4 regions of the Lentilactobacillus buchneri genome follow, and region 1 is predicted to be linked to each of the others. Evidence: predicted binding sites of a transcription regulator. Region 1 holds the regulator's gene; each other region holds the start of a gene.
What was found. Region 1 encodes LexA, which represses DNA repair genes until DNA is damaged. Its sites were predicted from a motif close to CNAACANNTGTTNG; they were not measured.

Region 2: the regulator LexA is predicted to act here: its motif matches at 2,439-2,452, upstream of KE627_RS04240 (replication-associated recombination protein A).
Region 3: the regulator LexA is predicted to act here: its motif matches at 3,075-3,088, upstream of KE627_RS10000 (Y-family DNA polymerase).
Region 4: the regulator LexA is predicted to act here: its motif matches at 3,004-3,017, upstream of uvrC (excinuclease ABC subunit UvrC).

The regions. Positions count from the first base shown of each region.
Region 1 covers NZ_CP073066.1:2,272,452-2,277,210, reverse strand. The annotation lists gene KE627_RS10935 (GIY-YIG nuclease family protein) at 1-122, opposite strand, end outside; gene KE627_RS10930 (tRNA1(Val) (adenine(37)-N6)-methyltransferase) at 106-858, opposite strand; gene KE627_RS10925 (lysophospholipid acyltransferase family protein) at 946-1,575, shown strand; gene KE627_RS10920 (YneF family protein) at 1,633-1,857, opposite strand; gene KE627_RS10915 (DUF896 domain-containing protein) at 1,961-2,245, opposite strand; gene lexA (transcriptional repressor LexA) at 2,370-3,008, shown strand; gene KE627_RS10905 (hydroxymethylglutaryl-CoA synthase) at 3,113-4,279, opposite strand; gene KE627_RS10900 (hypothetical protein) at 4,364-4,615, opposite strand; gene KE627_RS10895 (PspC domain-containing protein) at 4,731-4,759, shown strand, end outside.
Region 2 covers NZ_CP073066.1:859,926-864,684, forward strand. The annotation lists gene KE627_RS04230 (AzlC family ABC transporter permease) at 1-271, opposite strand, end outside; gene KE627_RS04235 (O-acetyl-ADP-ribose deacetylase) at 562-1,056, opposite strand; gene KE627_RS04240 (replication-associated recombination protein A) at 1,066-2,391, opposite strand; gene KE627_RS04245 (NfeD family protein) at 2,707-2,922, shown strand; gene KE627_RS04250 (hypothetical protein) at 2,984-4,249, opposite strand.
Region 3 covers NZ_CP073066.1:2,096,133-2,100,891, reverse strand. The annotation lists gene KE627_RS10020 (PFL family protein) at 1-124, opposite strand, end outside; gene KE627_RS10015 (ACT domain-containing protein) at 137-406, opposite strand; gene KE627_RS10010 (sugar O-acetyltransferase) at 587-1,153, shown strand; T-box leader at 1,224-1,460, shown strand; gene KE627_RS10005 (2-keto-4-pentenoate hydratase) at 1,719-2,531, shown strand; gene KE627_RS10000 (Y-family DNA polymerase) at 3,136-4,428, shown strand; gene KE627_RS09995 (hypothetical protein) at 4,455-4,759, shown strand, end outside.
Region 4 covers NZ_CP073066.1:2,065,163-2,069,921, forward strand. The annotation lists gene KE627_RS09810 (SPJ_0845 family protein) at 154-324, opposite strand; gene KE627_RS09815 (ABC transporter substrate-binding protein/permease) at 524-1,993, shown strand; gene KE627_RS09820 (amino acid ABC transporter ATP-binding protein) at 1,983-2,732, shown strand; gene uvrC (excinuclease ABC subunit UvrC) at 3,060-4,759, shown strand, end outside.

The sequences.
Region 1 (4,759 bases):
TTGGCACCCAAGCCTTTCACATGCTGTTGAAATCTTCTTTCAACATTCGTGGAAAAACCGGTGTACAAAGTGTCATCGGCACATAAAAGCACGTACATATAATACTTATCTGTTTGTTCCATAAAGCATCTTCTTTACTTCATCAGTATAGTCATCGCCGTCATAAGTAATAATATCGCGGTTGACTTTGAGACCGTTTGGCTTGCCGTCTTTAATCGCCTCAACCAGGACCATGTTGGCATCCTCTTTGATTCGGGGTCTGACAAATTGAAGCCGTTTTGGCTCCAGTCGGTGACTTCGTAACGCCACGATCAAATCCGTCAGCCGATCGGGCCGGTACACCATGAAAAGTTTGGCGTTCATTTTCAACAGTCCGGCTGCTGAGCTGACAATTTCATTTAAATTAGTGGTGATTTCATGCCGCGCGATGGCCAAGTATCGATTCGGATTCTTTTCGCTGGTCTTGTAGTTGACGAAATACGGCGGATTGCAGGCAACAACGTCAACAGAATCTTTTGGAATATATTGGTCGGCATTTTTGAGGTCGTCGTTGACCACTGATATCTGCTGACCCAAGTCATTGAGTTCAACGCTCCGATGTGCCATATCCGCCAGCCTTGTCTGAATCTCGATCATGGTGATGTGAGCAGCCGTTTTTTCACTTAAAAACAGTCCGACTGCCCCATTGCCGGCGCACATGTCGACAATTTGTTTGGTTCTGTGTTGCGTGGTCCGAACAAAGTCGGCCAGCAAAACCGCGTCCAATGAAAACGAAAAAACGTCTTTGCTTTGAATAATTTGGATGCCTTTGCTGTATAATTGGTCAATTCGTTCGTCTTCATGTAAGTTTACTTGCATATCGTTATGTTCCTTCACAAATTAGTTTGCCAAACGCTTCTATTTTAAGTTAATATAATTCTATCAGATATGAAAGAAGGAAATGAATTGTTTTATTCATTCATGAGAGTCCTTGTCCGAATCCTGGTGTTTATTATCAATGGCAATGCCCGTTATGAGCACAAGGAGCGACTGCCAAAAGGCAACTATATCCTGGTTGGCCCCCATCGCACCTGGTTTGATCCAATTTACTTTGCACTGGCGGGCAGTCCGAAAAAGTTTAGTTTCATGGCGAAAAAAGAACTATTCAAAAATCCAATTTTGCGTTGGATTTTGGTTCATGCCAATGCTTTTTCGGTTGACCGTGATAACCCCGGTCCTTCTGCCATCAAGAAACCAGTCCGAATTCTCAGAAAATCAGATTTGTCTTTGATCTTATTCCCATCAGGCACCCGGCATTCCAGCCAATTAAAAAGCGGCGCCGCCTTTATTGCCCAGCTGTCAGGTGTGCCGCTGGTCCCGGCCGTTTATCAAGGACCACTGACATTCAAACAGCTTTTTACTCGAAAACGGGTCACGATTGCCTTTGGAGAACCCATTACAATTGACCGTAAACAAAAATTAACGGATGATTTTCAAAAACAAATTGAAACGGAAATGCAAAGCGCGTTCGACGCCTTGGATTATGCCGTTAATCCGGATTTTAAATACGTTGATGTATCAAAAAAAGAAGAGTAAGTGAAATGACAAAAAGCCCTCACCAAGTTGGTGGGGACTTTTTGTCATTGAAACATTCTAATTTTTACCAGTTTGGTTTTGCATCGAATGCATCATTTGATTTAATTTCTTTTGGGAAGGTTTTTGACCCATTTGTATCATCAGTTGGCGCAATTGATCTTCGCTGAATGGTGGGTTTTCTTTGAGGTACTTTTCCATATACTTCCGAGCACCGTAAAAGCCACCAACCAAGCCCAAGATCAAGGCTAACACAACGATTAATATCCAAATCCAAGTTGCCAAGACAAGGCCTCCTTTATCATATCACTAAGTAATTTTACACAATTATGCCATAGAATTAAAGGGCTAATCAACAAAATCCCGATTCTTAGGGGAAAACTGCCCCCTAATCGTCCCGAAGACCTTTGTGACGTTGGACTTCCCTGACTTTTCCGGGCGTCACTTCCTTGCCATTCTTATCATAAACTTTCATCATTTCAATCTGTTTTTTGAAGTTTTCACGGAAGTGAGCAACGTATTTTTTACGCAAATCAGCCTGTTCCAACTTTTCAACTTCAGATAAGCCCTCATTTTTTGCTTTGTGGGCCAGTTCATTAATTCTTGGGATGAGTTCTTTGAAAACATCGTCACCGATTTTTGATTGCAATTCTTTTTTCTCTTGTTCGTTCATTAAAATTCCTCCATATCGACTATAATAACACAATTATTGATAGTTACGCGAACGTGTGTTTTGAAATGTGACCCAGGTTATGATATGATTTAGGTATTAAACAAAGACTTATGAGGTGTCTAAAATGTCAAAAACGACCAATGATCCCCAAAGTAAACAATACCAGATCCTTCACTTCATCTGGGAACGGGTTAATGAGCAGGGCTATCCACCAACGGTCAGAGAAATTGGTGAAGCCGTTCATCTATCCTCAACCTCCACGGTACATGGCCATATTGCTCGACTTGAGCGGAAAGGCTATATCGTGAAAGATCCAGCCAAACCCCGCGCGCTGGAAGTCACCAGTAGTGGCTTGGATGTCCTGGGTATGCAGCCGCAGCAAAAACAGATTCCGGTTTTAGGAACTGTGACTGCCGGTGAACCGATCTTAGCTGTTCAGGAAGCCACCGACTACTTCCCGCTCCCGCCTGCTCTGGCACACAGTGATCAACCATTATTTATGCTGCAAATTCGGGGCGAAAGTATGATTAACGCCGGCATTCTCGATGGGGACTATGTGGTTGTCCGCAAACAGGAAAGCGCCGATAACGGTGACATTGTCATTGCGATGACCGATGAAAATGAAGCAACCTGCAAACGGTTCTTCAAGGAAAGCGATCATTACCGACTACAGCCAGAAAACGATACCATGGCGCCCATTATTTTGACCAAGGTCAGCATTTTGGGAAAAGTGGTCAGTTTGTACCGCAGCGATATTTCATAATTATTTCTACCTAAGGACTGTTCTGCTAACAGTCCCTTTCTTTTACCCTGAGTTCTGGTCCAGGACTTTTCGGCAATGCCCAACGAGCCCTTCTACCATCAATATTATGCCTGTTGATCTCGATAAACCAGCTGGTCGGCCTGTCTGCCAAGCAACACGAATCGACTGTCATCATCGGCAGCATCAAATGTAACATCTCCACCGGCGTTTGGCAATCCATTTGCATACATCGCTTCATACTCAGGAACAGACAGCCTCGTTCGGTTGGCAATCACTTGTTCAACCTGGCCGGCAAGGCTCTGCGGTTGGATTTCAGGGGCAATTGTACCACTGTAAAATTCCCCTTGAGCTCCCGATCCATAACTAAACAAACCAATTCGATCACCTGGCTGAAGCGTTTTGGAGTTGGCCAGTAGTGATAACAAGCTTAAGTAGAGTGACCCGGTATAGAGATTACCGACGAGGGCATTATACTTTTTAGAATGATCGAATTCTTTGAGCAGCTGTTGTGAGTGAGCACCATCATCGATAACCGTCCGAAGCGCTTTTAGGCCCATCTTGGTGAATGGCAGATGAAAAGCCATCGCGGAAAAATCACTCAGCGTCCGTTGATATTTCGCAGAGTAATCTTTAAATGTTTGGTTGAAGAAATCGATATAAATATCCGTTGAGTAATGCCCGTCGACAATTGCATCACGACGGTAAAACGGCCGCCAAAAATCCATAATATTTTCTGAGTAAAACGCACTTTGATTGTCCAAAGCTAAAATTTTTGGATCCTGACTCATCAGCATGGCAATTGCCCCGCCGCCTTGGGTGACCTCACCAGCTGTTCCAATCCCATATCGGGCAATGTCTGCTGCCAAGACCAACACTTTACTTTCAGGATGCATTGCAATATGATCGAAAGCCATCTGAACGCCGGCCGTACCACCATAACAGGCTTGCTTAATTTCAAACGATCTGGCGGAGTTGGATATTCCAAGCAACGACTGAACATAGATGGCCGCTGACTTGGAGTTGTCAACACCGGTTTCAGTTCCAAAGATCACCATATCAATTGCTTGTTTATCGTCATCGCTTAAAATCTTGGCGGCAGCATTGGCAGCCATCGTGACCACGTCTTGTGTTGGCGGGATTACCGCCTGGTTCTTCTGTCCAATCCCAATCAAATATTTATTGGGATCTTCCCCGCGGGCATTTGCCAAATCTGCCATATCCAAATAGTAATCAGAAGTAAAGAAACCCATTTTGTCGATTCCAATTGTCATAATACTCTCCTTTAAGAAAGAATGAGACCGAATATTTTAGGTGCAATATCCAGTCTCATTATGTATGCCGCTGATTGTTAATGATTATTTATTCGTAAAATGAATTTGGTAGGTGTCATTGCCGTTCATCGACTGGATCACTAAGCCTTCCAGTAATGGACCCGCATAGACAAAGCCTTCATGCTGATGGCCGGTTGAGATAAAGGTCCATTGAACAACTTGATTACCGCTCAAGGCTGAGCCGAAAACTCTGGCACCAGTCAACGTCCCAACCGAATTATCAGAAAGAACAACTTGTTGGTTTCCTAGATTTCCATTGACATTAATAGTTAACATTAAAATTCTCCTAGTTATTTCCTTTATACAACATAATAATATAGCATAATTGCAATGCAAATGCGAATTGGTTATAGTAAGCTTATACTTAAATTAAAATATGGAGATGATGATTATGAAAATTAATATCCATCGTTCCGCAAC
Region 2 (4,759 bases), 1.1 Mb from region 1:
AGGCCAAAGTTGTGCTCATCAGAATCATCCGCGAGTTGACCAAAAAAACGGAAAAAATAATTGAAAAAATGGGACTGTGGGTCACCAGCATGCTGACAATGACGAACTGTGCCGACCCAGCATATGTAATAATGGACATCAACGTCACCAACAGTGGGCTTAATCCCGCGGCTTTACCGACAATGCCGAAAGCCACACCAATTCCTATGTATCCAAATACCGTTGGCAATGTATCCTTTGAAGCGGCAGAAACAGTTAAATCACCATTCATTTAACACACTCCTTCTTTGTTTTTATTTTATGTAGCTGAAAACGTGTGCCAAAAGGCCGCTTCCTATGCATAACTACGAATAACTTTCCGAGCTTTCAGCTAAAAAAGCCATTCTAGGTTATGCTACGCCGGCCATGAAATGCCAAGCCTACGTGGCGGAAGCAAAAACGCCTTTTGGCACACTCTGTTATTGCATTAGTAAAATTTTAATGGTGTTCTAATTTAAAGTCAATGATATTTAGATAAGAAAATCCTGAAATTCAGTTATTGAGCTGAACTTCAGGATTTTGTTAGTTAGCCAGTGCTCTTTGGTAGGCATCATACGTCCCAGTATCAAAACACACCATCGTGACATCAAGTGGCGCGTCAAACGTTCGAATGGCGTCAATGGCAATCTTAGCGGCCTTATCAAGTGGAAAGTCATAGACCCCCGTGCTAATCGAGGGAAAAGCGACCGTTTGGCAATGATTTTCAACTGCCCGTTTGAGGCTATTCACATACGAATTTCGCAGCAATTGCGGTTCATTGTTATGTCCGCCACGCCAAATTGGCCCGGGGGTGTGAATCACAAATTTCGCCGGTAATCTAAACCCGGGTGTGACTTTGGCTTCTCCTGTTGGACAGCCGTTGAGCTTGCGGCAGGCCTCGTCGAACTCTGGACCAGCTGCGCGATGGATTGCCCCATCAACGCCGCCACCACCGCTCAAAGCGGTATTAGCGGCATTCACGATCGCATCAACCTGCATCGTGGTAATATCTCCTTTGATCAACTTAAATTGTGCCATGGTTTCACATCACTTTCTATGGGCTTTTTCCCATGCTTTGATTTGTTCCAAACGTTTTTTGAAGCGGACTTCATTGCCTTGCTCGGTCGGTTCATAATACGTGTGGCCAACCAGAGAATCCGGCATTGTCTGCATATTAGTCAACTTATCTTTGGCTTCGTGAGCATATTGATAGCCCTTGCCATAACCCAGCTTGGACATCAACGAGGTTGGCGCATTGCGCAGTTGCAGCGGCACCGGCTCGTTAATCGAGTGCTTGACGTCGGTTTCAGCACCCAGGGTGGCCTTATAAACCGCATTGGACTTGGGGGCCAAGGACAAGTAAATCGCGCACTCCGTCAAATGGACGTTACATTCCGGCATCCCCAAAAATTGGCAGGCCTGAAATACATTAATTGCCACGTTCAAGGCGTTAGTATCAGCCAAACCAATGTCCTCACTGGCAAACCGGACCATTCGGCGGGCGATATACAAGGGATCTTCGCCGCCACTTAACATCCGCGTCAGCCAATATACGGCGGCGTCCGGGTCGCTATTTCGCATTGATTTATGCAGCGCAGAAATAATGTTGTAGTGCTCCTCGCCGTGTTTATCGTACAGAAATGACTTGGTATTCATCAACTGGTGGAGATTGTCGGTCGACACGGTCACCTTGCCATCCTGCTTGGGACTGTTGTTAACAGCCATTTCCAAGGTGTTTAAGGCAACTCTGGCATCGCCATTGGCAAATTCGGCAACTTCTTTAACCGCTTGATCGTCAATCTCAATCGTTTCTTTTGGAAAGGCTGCTGGATTTTTCAGCGTCTGATGAATTAGCTGAACGATGTCATCGGTCTCCAAAGGTTGCAGCACGAATACTTTACACCGTGATAACAAGGCGGAATTGATCTCAAACGATGGGTTTTCCGTCGTTGCCCCGATCAGAGTAATGCTGCCCCGCTCCACAAATGGCAAAAAGGCATCTTGCTGGGCTTTATTGAATCGGTGAATTTCATCAACGAAAACAATTGTCTTGCCGCCCATCTCGCGGTTCGCCTCGGCGTCTTTCATAATCTCTCTGATTTCTTTGATGCCGCTGGTGACGGCACTGAAAGTGACAAACTTGGCCTGCGTTTTTTTGGCAATGATCTCCGCCAAAGTTGTCTTGCCAACACCAGGCGGTCCCCAGAAAATAATTGAGGGCAACTGGTCACTTTCAATAATTTCTCTCAGAACTTTGCCTTTGCCAACCAGCTGATGCTGACCGACAAATTGGTCCAGTGTCTTTGGCCGGACCCGGCTGGCTAAGGGCTGATTGCCGTCCTGGTTGCCGGCAAATAATGATTCCTGTTTCATGAAGACACCTCCTGACAAATGAAACTGATATGTATATGCCTATTATACGAACACACGTTCTAAACGTCAACTCTACCTTTATTTTAGCGCAATCAGCTTTCATTGACCGAATTTCGCAACTTATGGCCTGGCTGATCGTCTTCCTCTCTGGTCATGTCAAAATCACCCGGATTAATAAGACGCTCAAACAACGCAATCAATCCCAGAACAAATCGTGAATTGATGGGTGATAATTTCCCCTCAACAATAACAAACAGGTTATAATTAAGCTGAATTTACGGGCTGTCTGTTTGTTTTTTTGAGGGAGATGGCAAAATGTCATATAACAATAACTTCTATCGGGAGCCGGCATTTTGGCTGAGCATCTGTGCGGCTGCCGTGGGCTTGATGTCCCTATTTCTTGGTAATGCGGTCCAGTACAGCATCATCTGGTGGCTGCAATTATTGATCGTCGTCATTGCACTGATTGGGATTTTTTATTTCTTTTCGAAATATTCAAAGGATCAGGACAATAAGAATAAACATTTATAACACTAGAATCATCAAAGGCGCCCCATCTCTAATCAGAAATGAGGCGCCTTTGATGATTTAACTATGACAAATTAATCCGTTTTCGATACTTCCTAACCAGTCCGAGGCCTAACAACCCCAGCCAGCCAACAATCGACAAAGCGGTGAACAAGCCATTGAATTTAACTCCACGGCTTTGAATGCTGATTTTAGCTTGCTTGACGGTTTGTGGAATAGTGAGTTTAAAGGTCCCCCGATTTGAAGTTGCCGGCTTTTGGATGGTTTTGCCATTGAATTTGACCGTGTAATTCATCCCGGCATAGTGGACAAATGGTAAGTCCAATCTGGTTCCCTCTTTCATCGGCACGGTCAGCTGATAAGCAAGGGAATTGTTGCCTGGGTGCAGACTGGCCGTGGCGATTTCAAACCGCTGTCCATTTAAAATGGTCACCTTGTTGGCGAGATCATCAATGTGTTTTCCAGCCGTCACCGGTAAGTAATCGGTCCGCCCGGAACCGTTATCGGTTGGGAACTGATTCTGATAATCCTGGTTGTTCACCTTGTAATTTTGCAGGTTCAGGTTGGAACGTGGAATTTGATGCGTTGGCGTTGCTTTGTAGGTTAACTCAGGCTGACTGGTGCGGTTGAACTGATTATCATACGGGTTCTGATCGGTAGCTACGTTCATTGAATACATCGCTGAATAATCAAATGAATTAATCAGACAAAGGCTTGCAACAATCACCAGTGCACTGACGCCAATTGTTCTACGATTGAACTGGGTTGCCAACAGATAACTGCCAAAAGCGGCAATGAACATCACTAAAACCGGAATAATGCGGTGCCCACTTTGAATGGCCTCGATTCCATTAAGCAATGGAATGTGATGAATTAAATTCCATGGGAACAAGTTGGATAACACAAACAACGTTACCAAACTACTAAAGTAGGCATAGCGACCAATTGGCGGCACCCGTTTGATGAAGAATCCCCCAAAGATCAACACCAGCAATAAAATGAGGCCGATCCCTTTGTTGGCCAGACTCTGGTTCAGCCAGGTAAACAAACTTTGCGGATCTGCATACAGTGTTTGCGGATTCGGTCGCATCAATTTTTGGCTCATCGCCAACACCGCGATCGGTCCCCAAACGATCAGGCTCAAAATTAAACTATAGACGGCGGCGATGCCAATCTTCATCAAGCGAGCTGCCCGTTCTTTAACCGGCTGCTTGGTGAAAAAGGCCAGGTAAAACACCAATAAGGCGATGACCACAATCAACGTCGTCGGTGCCGTACATGATCCCGGTAATCCCAATGGTGAGCAGGTACCAACGATTACTGTCGTCAAACATCACTTCGTAAAGACCGGCAAAGGCCAGTGGGATGAATGGGTAGGCCAGAAATTCACCAAACTGAGTGGTGATAATTTCCATGACCAAATAAGTCGTCAATCCATATAAGATGGCAAAATAAAATGAAATTCGGCTGGACTTGGAAACCAATTTCATACTGTAATAAGCAATCACCAGTGTGGCAAACACAACCAGGACATAGGCAAAATAAATCGCGCTAATCGGCGAAAGTACGAACCGCAGCCCGGCAAATATGTACAGCCAAATCCATGGGTAGCAGGCCACCACCGCATCCCCAATTTGATTAAATGTCCGGGTGGCAATGTGGCTGAATGGCGCTCCGTTTTGAAGATTGGCCAGCATTTCCTCAATCCGGCTCAAATGAAACTGTAAGTCCGGGCCGGAATAGACATGCATTGTCAGCCAAAACGGCAAAACTGCAAGCAAAGATAGACAAAAAAAGCCGAGGTTGATGACCAGCCCCTGATGCTGGCGAAACTTGGAAA
Region 3 (4,759 bases), 180 kb from region 1:
GCCGGGCCTTAACACCATCGCTATCGATACAGTCAAATAGCGAGATTCCCATTGTGATGGTTCGAATATCAAGTTTTTCTTCAGAAATCATCAGAATGGTCTCTAAAATTTGTTTGGTTTCCATTTTGGCGACCTCCTACAGCTTTTGAATCGCGTCGAATAATTCTTGACGCTGAATATTAATCGATAGGCCGGTCTCATTTGCCAAATCCTGTAAGCCCTGTTTGACAACTTCAAACTGCACATCAGCATCGTTCCATTCGCCCATGAGCATCATGGTAAAATCACCATGCATCAGTGTTTGGGAAATATCGGTAATGTTAACCTTCAAAGTTGCCAACCGTTGAGAAACTTTTGCCACAATGCCAATTTGGTCATGACCAATCACTGTAATAACTGCTTTCATTGTCTGCATCCTTTCAAATTCCGTGAGTTTGGTTATCTATTATTAATTGCATTTATCATACCCGATATTAAGTCACTCGGCAATTTCTAATTCATCCTAATAAATTATGCCTAGAGACAATTTATACTTACAAATAATGCTATAATATAAATTAATTTACAATAAAGGATGGAAAATCACATGGCAACTGAAAAGGAAAAATTTTTAGCGGGTGAACCATACTTGGTGATGGATCCCGAATTAACCAACGACGAAACTAAAGCCCGCCGCTTATGTAAGATGATGAATGAACTGGACGACACTGCCGGTGCGGAAAAAGAGGCCCTGGTCCGCAAACTGTTTGGCTCAGTCGGAAAAGACCCCTGGGTTCAACCGAACTTCCGCTGTGACTTTGGCTACAATATTCACGTTGGCGATAACTTTATTTGTAACTACGATAACGTCATCTTGGATATTGCACCGGTGACAATTGGTAATCACTGCATGCTGGCTCCACACGTGCAAATTTACGCTGCTTATCATCCCCTTGATCCCAAACAACGGGCGAACTTTGTGGGTCTGGGCAAACCGGTGACTTTGGGCAATGACGTTTGGGTTGGCGGCGGATCGGTGATTCTCCCCGGCGTTACGCTTGGCAACAATGTCATCGTTGGCGCTAATTCAACCGTCACCAAATCATTTGGAGATAACCTCATCATTGCCGGCAATCCTGCCCGCGTGATTCGAGAAAATCCCAACAAAGAATAATTAATTTCAAATTTGCTGTTGACAATCAAAATAACAGGGTGTAAATTAATGACAATCATTAAATTCAAATTAAAAAGCGATGAAGAGAAACGTCATTTTCCGTTCGTAATAAGAGAGTTGCTGGTTGGTGCGAAGCAATTTACGTCCTTAGATGATTATCATCTCCGAGCTATGTGATCAAAGTTTTAGTAGATCGCATTGGGTGCACCCATTATTGTGTCAGCGTATCGCGAAAGCTGTACGTGTGAGGTAATGCTAGTAATAGCACTACAAATTAAGGTGGTACCGCGCAATAGGCGTCCTTTTAACTATCCATTTTCGGGTAGTTGGAGGACGCCTTTTTATTTGAATTTAATTAATTATTTAAGGTGGTGAGGACTTATGGAATCGGTGATTAGCAGCTCCAATGAAAACCCTGGTCAGATTCAGATTTTGCAAACACATAATTTTAACCGACATAGTGCCATTGACATAACAACACATATATTTCACGTCACTGAGTGGTCCTCACTGTACATACAGTTGAGGATCCACAGATTAAATACAATTTATGGAGGAAACGCTTATGGATGAACAAGCAACGATGGAATTAACAACTAAGGAAAATGAATTAGCAAACAAATTATTTAACGCTTACGAGACACACAAGCCATTAAAAGAGTCCGACTACGATGGTGTCGTTAAGGATGAAAAGTCAGCCTATCGGGTTCAAAGACGACTAACCCAACTCAAGCAGGAAGACGTTGGCGGCTACAAAGTATCGCTTACCAGTAAGCAAACTCAAGATATGTTTGACTCCGACTCACCACTATATGGTGCCCAGGTTAAGAGCCATTTCCTACAATCCCCAGTTACCCTTCACCGTGGCGAACTCATGGAACCACTTGCTGAAGTTGAAATGCTCTTTACTGCTAAAGAAGATCTCAGCAGCAAAGATTCTTTAGAAGATCTCATGAGAAAGACCAAGGTTGCCCCAGCTGTCGAAGTACCTGATTCACGCTTCAGTGACTGGTTCCCAAGCCTATCCAAATATATGGTCATGTCCGATGCTGCTGTTGGTGGTTACGTCGTCTACGGTGATGAAAAAGATACCAATCTCCTATTTGACAACGTCGATGATCTAGCCAACGTTAAATGTGAACTATTCCATGACGGCAAGAAGCTAAAGGACGGCGCTTCATCAGAAGTGTTGGGCAATCCGTTAAAATCCTTACACTGGCTGGTTGAAAAACTCGAATCACAAGGAATGCCGCTACAAGCTGGTCAACGTGTTTCAAGCGGTACCTTCCTACTACCTGAATCACTCAGCAATGGCGACTGGAAAGCAACCTTTGATAAGGGGCTTGGCGCTGTGTTCTTGAAAGTTGCAGGTGATTAACTCAGATATTTTTTAAGCAGCAAATTAGCGTCTGATTATTTTTGAAATATTGATGAAATTGATGATAATTGATAAAAATGAAATTGAAGCGGCTCTTCTCAAGGCGGAAAACTTGGGAGGGGCGCTTTTTTGTGGAGTTACTGATCTTTTTGGGGTTAGTTCTACCCAGATACAATTTCCTTATACATAAATCAACTTCCTTTTCCCATGTTATTTTGGGCTAGCTTCCACCAGGTTTGTTGCGCTTATTATATTTACTGCTCCCTTCGGCCTTGAAAATGCGCTCCGACGACCCAGGGCCCGGCCACATAAGTGAGGAATGCCAACGATGAACCCAGACCGTTCATCATTGGCATTCCTCACTTATGTTCTGGGCCCTAAACGGGTCTCGTCGCGCTCTGTTTTCAAAATGCGCTCCCCAAGCCAGCTTCCTCCGCTTTATCCAATCACGAGTATTGATGCCCAACCCGCATCAACACTCGTGATTACATAAATGCTCAGAAGCTAACCGGCTTGGTCCGCGCTCTGTTCTTCTTGACACACCAAACAAATGTTCGTATTATATAGATACTCAATAAAACTTTTCCAATCGCAGGTGATCCTTATGCAAACACCTCTTGATAATCCCAGCCTTTTGCCCAGCCACGACATTATGTGCATTGACTGCAAGTCTTTTTTTGCCTCCACTGAGGCCATCAAGCGCGGGGAGCATCCCCTTTCCACCAAAATTGCCGTCATGAGCCGCGAAGAATCCTCCGGTGGACTCATTTTAGCTGCCAGTCCCTACACCAAGAAAAACTTTGGTGTCAAACTGGGGACTCGACGATTTGAAGTCAATGATCAGATGGATATCGAAATGGTGGAACCGCACATGGCCGATTACGTTGCCCTTAACTACCGAATCAACCGCATCTACCGTCAGTTTACCGATGATATTCACTGGTTCCCCTATTCTATTGATGAGAGCTTCATCGATGTCAGCCACAGCCACAAATTATTTGGTTCCAATGCCCAAATTGCCAAATTGATTCAAGACAAAGTTTTTAAAGCAACCGGCATTGTCACGACGATTGGCATCGGACAAAATCCCCTGCTGGCCAAACTGGCCCTGGATAACGCCGCCAAGAAAAAAGAGCCTTGGCAGGCCGAATGGGACTACGCCGACGTCCCCGATACTATTTGGCAGATTCCAGATCTTGCCGATATGTGGGGAATTGGCAGCCACACCGCCGTCAAACTCAATCAGTTGGGCATTTATACCATTAAAGAACTGGCCCACGCCGACGTTAACCTGTTAAAGAAGAAATTTGGTGTCATGGGTGAACAGCTTTACTACCACGCGTGGGGCATTGACTACTCCAACCTTGAGAAGCGTTATCTTCCCCGTTCAGACAATAAAGGTTACGGCAATTCACAGGTATTAATGCGCGACTACACGGAATTGGGTGATCTAAAAACTGTTTTCGGTGAAATTGCCGATCAAGTCGCGACCCGCCTGCGAAAAAACAACGTCGTCGCTGAAGTCGTCAGTATTTTCATCGGGATGGCCACCACAGACAAGCAGGGACGAACCCACTTCTCAGCCCAAATGCACGTTGAACCCACCAACTCAACCAAAAGCATTGCCAATGCCGTCCACTATTTATTGGAAAGTAAATGGGACGGCAGCGCAGTTCGTAACGTCGGGGTTCGTTGCAATCGGCTTTCAAAAAAGCGTGAAACCCGCTTCAGCCTGTTTGAGGATCCCATCACTACCTTGGATAAGGAAAAATTGGAGCAAACCATCGACATTATCCGCAAAAAATACGGTTACAAAGCACTAATCAGAGCTTCGTCCAAAACCAAAGGCGGCACTGCAATCGACCGTGCCGGTTTGGTTGGCGGTCATCAAGCTTAACGATTTATCTCAAGGAGGTCTTCACCATGCTGGCAGAATCAAGAGAACTAATTGACAAGTACCACCAATACTTCAAGCGACTTCCCAACTACCAATACTGGTTGGTGATCGTCGACAACCATTTTAATGACCGCTATTACTTCTTCATTTATAGTCGGAAATTAAAAACCAAGTTGGTCCGCTCACATGAGTTATTAGCGTTGGTTCACGATCCCCACAAATATCAGCAGGTTCTCTCCGACCTTAAAAACATGAGTCATCTAAGCATCGAATACAGGGATACGACCCATCTGGTAGAACCAATGCCGGAGATTACCACTGATAAAATCCA
Region 4 (4,759 bases), 210 kb from region 1:
CGCATCTCCCGGCCCTCGTCACACTCTGATCGAAACGTGTTCCGACGCAACTGGGGCTAACTTCTAAGGACACTTCAATTCAAATCCCAAAACCAGGGATTTAAATCAAAGTGCCCTTAGAAACCGCCCCAACCGTTGCTAGTCACACTCTGACTAGAACCATCTCTTCTTCTTTTCCGGTTTTTCTTCATTCTTGCGTTTTTTATCTTTATCTTTTTTATCGTGTTTTAAGAACTTATCACGCTTTTTATCTTCCGGATCCATTTCGGCAAACTTGCCGAACATCGCATCCATGTCGTTTTGGCGATTGACCTTTAATGCCATTGAGATTCATCTCCTTACCCTTTTCGTCATAACTATAGCAAATCTGACCGCAAAAGTCACATTTGTTGGCCATTACTCACTTTTTGATGCATAAATGTATTAATTATGTATAAATACGACTTAATTAAGATTTTTCTTGCATAAAATATATTTTGGGTGTAATGTATTGGTTATTATAAATTTGGAAGAGGGAAACTTGATGAAGAAGAGTCTTAAAGCAATTATTCAGACATTGATTATGATTGCCGCTGTATTTACTTTAACCACAGTATTTTCAAATCCTGCCTCCGCTGCGGACACGTCACTGCAACGAGTTAAGCAGCGTGGGGAACTGATTATGGTTACCAGTCCCGATTATCCACCATACGAATTTCAGGTGAATAAAAATGGCAAGGATAAAATCGTTGGGATGGATATCGACGTTGCCAAAAAGGTGGCCAAAGATCTCCACGTCAAACTGGTGATTAAGAGCATGAACTTCGATTCATTGTTGGTGGCGATTCAAACCGGCAAGGCAGATATGGCAATTGGGGGTATTAACCCAACTGCAGCTCGTCGTCAAAGTGTTGATTTTTCAAAGATCTATTATTCAGGCGGCCAAAGTTTCTTGATTAATTCAAGCGATGTCAACAAATACAAGAGCGCCAAAAATTTGAGGGGTGCAACAATTGGTGCCCAGACCGGTACTTTGCAGTATGGTCTGGCCAAGAAAAAAATTCCCAATTCCACCGTTAAAGGGATGGACAAGTCAACCGACTTGGTACTGGCCCTCAAAACTCATAAGATTGATGCTTTGGGAATTGAAAAGCCCAGTGCCGAAGCTTATGTGAAAAATGATCCCAGCCTAAAAATGATTTCATCCGGGTATCATTTGAACAAAAATGAAATTGGCGCTGCGATTGCCTTTAAAAAAGGGTCCGGGAGTTTAGTTGCCGCCGTCAATAAGAGTATTGACCAGATTAAAAAACAGAACCTCACCGAACAGTACCTGGCTGACGCCGGCAAGTATATGAAGGTTAATACAGTAAATACCTCCATGTTCCATTATTGGAAGTATTTTGCCAAAGGGGTTGAGTACACAATCCTGATCTCGATTGTTTCGACGTTCTTTGGGGTCCTGATTGGCGTTATCCTGGCACTGATGCGTTTTTCCAAACAGAAATGGCTTCGGGGTCTGGCAATTAGTTACACCGAATTTATTCGAGGCACGCCATTAATGGTTCAAGTTTTATTCGTTTACTTTGGAATTGGGGTTGTCGTCAATATTCCAGCTTTGATTTCAGGGATGATTGCCGTATCACTGAATAGTGGCGCTTACGTTGCTGAAATTATCCGTGGCGGGATCAATTCGGTTGCCAAGGGCCAGACCGAGGCCGCTGCCAGCTTGGGCTTGTCAAAGGGTGACCTGATGCGTTTTGTTATTTTACCGCAAGCCTTTAAGAACATTTGGCCGGCTTTGGGGAATGAATTTATTTCCCTGATCAAGGAAAGCTCCATTGTTTCGATTATTGGGGTGACCGATTTGATCTATCAATTAAACATCGTTCGTGCGGATACGTATCGTGGTGTCATGCCGATTTTCGTCGCCATGCTGCTGTACTTCATCATGACGTTTGCATTGACCAGAGTCTTGAACCATTTTGAAGGGAAGATGAAACATGCAGGATAAGAAAATTCTTGAAGTAAATCATTTAAATAAAAAATTTGGTGACAATGAAATTCTTAAAGACATCAATGGGACCGTCAAATCCGGCGAAGTTATCTGCGTAATCGGTCCATCCGGTGCGGGTAAAAGTACCTTTTTACGTTGCCTGAATTTATTGGAAAAACCGACCTCCGGTGAAGTGAAGTTTGAAGGAACCGATCTGACTCATGTTGATGAAAAACAGTTGATCAACTTGCGTGAGCGAATGGGAATGGTATTTCAAAGCTTCAATTTATTCCCCAATATGACGGTGATTGAGAATCTGAAGTTGGCACCAATTCGGGTTAAACACATGAAGGATGATGAAGCCCAAAAGATCGCCATGCACCTCTTGGATCGGGTCGGATTAGCTGAAAAGGCCGACGCCTATCCAAGCAGTCTTTCAGGCGGTCAGCAACAACGGGTGGCAATTGCCCGGGCATTGGCGATGAATCCGGAAGTGATGTTGTTTGATGAACCAACCAGTGCCTTGGATCCCGAAATGGTCGGTGAAGTTCTTGAAGTCATGAACGAGTTGGCGAAAGAAGGGATGACGATGGTTGTTGTGACCCACGAAATGGGATTTGCCAAAGAGGTTGCCGACGAGGTTTGGTTTATGGCCGACGGCTACATTTTGGAACGAAATAAACCCGAGGAGTTGTTTGACAATCCGCAAAATGAGCGGGCCAAAGACTTTATCGGAAAGATTATTCAAAATGTATGACGCAGGCTTTTAACTATTAGAAAGATCGGTGAGATGAACCTAGATGTGGTTCATTGTCGCCGATCTTTTTGCTTGTTTAAATTGCCCTGGCAGAAACATCAGGTCCAATCCCTGGTTCAAAGTAAAAAGAGGCAGATAGATGAAATTCATTGTCGAATCTTGTAAAATCTATTGATACCAGATGGTTATGAAAATCCCGCGAATGTTGGTTGGATGAAAGAATGGTTTGATCCCTCTAAGTCAGACACTCTCTGGGACACATCGGTTGAACCAAACATATATTCGATGTATAATTTTTAGATGAATATTATGAAAGGAGTGAGTTTTTTGGCGAGTGAATATATCGAACATAAATTGGCTTTACTGCCTGACATGCCTGGCTGTTACCTGATGAAGGACATTAACGGCAAGATTATTTATGTTGGAAAAGCCAAAAACTTAAAGAACCGGGTTCGTTCTTATTTTAAGAGCAGCCATGAAGGCAAAACTGCCCGGTTGGTCTCCGAAATTGCCGACTTCGAATACATTGTGGTTTCGAGTGACAAAGAAGCTTTTCTGCTTGAAATCACCTTGATTCAAAAGCATCGGCCATACTTCAACATCAAATTAAAACAGGGAAACGGTGGGTACCCCTACATTAAGATTACGAATGAACGGGACCCTCAGATTAAAATCGTCAATACGTTACTCAAAGATGGCGGTTTTTATTTTGGCCCTTATCCAAACGTCTATGCTGCTGAAGAGACGGTTAACTTTCTGCAGAAGGTCTATCCATTGCGCCGCTGCAACGGATTTCAGAATCGGCCCTGCCTGTATTATCATATGGGACAGTGCCTCGGGGCTTGCTTTAAAGTGGTTCCGGAAGAAACGTACGCCAAGCAGATTAAACGGATTAAGTCGTTTCTGAATGGCAATGTGTCTCACGCCAAGCAGATGCTGACGACTAGAATGGAAAAAGCAGCTGCCAAGATGGAGTATGAACGGGCCGCAGAAATTCGAGATCTGATCAAGTACATTGAAATTACCGTTGAGAAACAGAAAATTATTTCGACCGATAATACGCCTCGCGATATTTTTAATTACTATATGGATAAAGGCTGGCTCTCGATTCAGGTTTTCTTCATCCGTCAATCACGATTGATGAAACGTGAGAAACGTCTCTTTCCGATCATTGATGATCCTGAAGAAGAAATGGTCAGTTTTATCTCACAATTTTATAAGCAGAAAAATCAGATTCTGCCTAAGGAGATTCTGGTGCCCAAATCACTGCCAACAGATGTGATTAGTCACGTGGTTGAAGATGTTCCCGTTAGAACCCCCCAGAGAGGGCAGAAACGCGATCTATTGGAGATGGCTGGTAAGAATGCCCAGATGGTCCTAGAGGAGAAATTCCGCCTGTTAGAGCTTGATGAGAGCAAGACGACCGGGGCCATGAAAGAACTCACTGATGCAATGGGAATTGCGCCGGGGCACAAAATTGAAGCATTTGACCATTCTCATATTCAAGGAGCCGATCTGGTCTCTGCAATGGTGGTCTTTGTTGATGGTCAGCCCAATAAGAATTTATACCGAAAGTACAAATTAAAGACCGTCGATCACGCAGATGAAGCCGCCAGCACCAAAGAAGTCATCCGCCGGCGGTATACCCGACTGCTCAAAGAGCACGCTGAGATGCCGGACTTAATTTTAATGGATGGCGGGGTCATCCAGATGAACGCCGTCAAGGATGTCCTGGTCAATGAACTTGGATTGAATATTCCGGTTGGTGGGATGGTTAAGAATACGCATCACCAAACTGCCGATTTGCTTTTTGGTGATAATGACACGCCACTGCAGTTGGATCCCAAGAGTCAGGGCTTTTATCTGCTGCAGCGAATTCAAGATGAGGTCCATCGATTTGCGATTACCTATCATCATAAAGTTCATACAAAGAACTCATTGAGTTCCAGGTTGGATTCGATTGCCGGTGTTGGTCCCAAGACACGGAACAAACTTCTCCGGAAATTCGGATCGCTGAGGAAAATTTC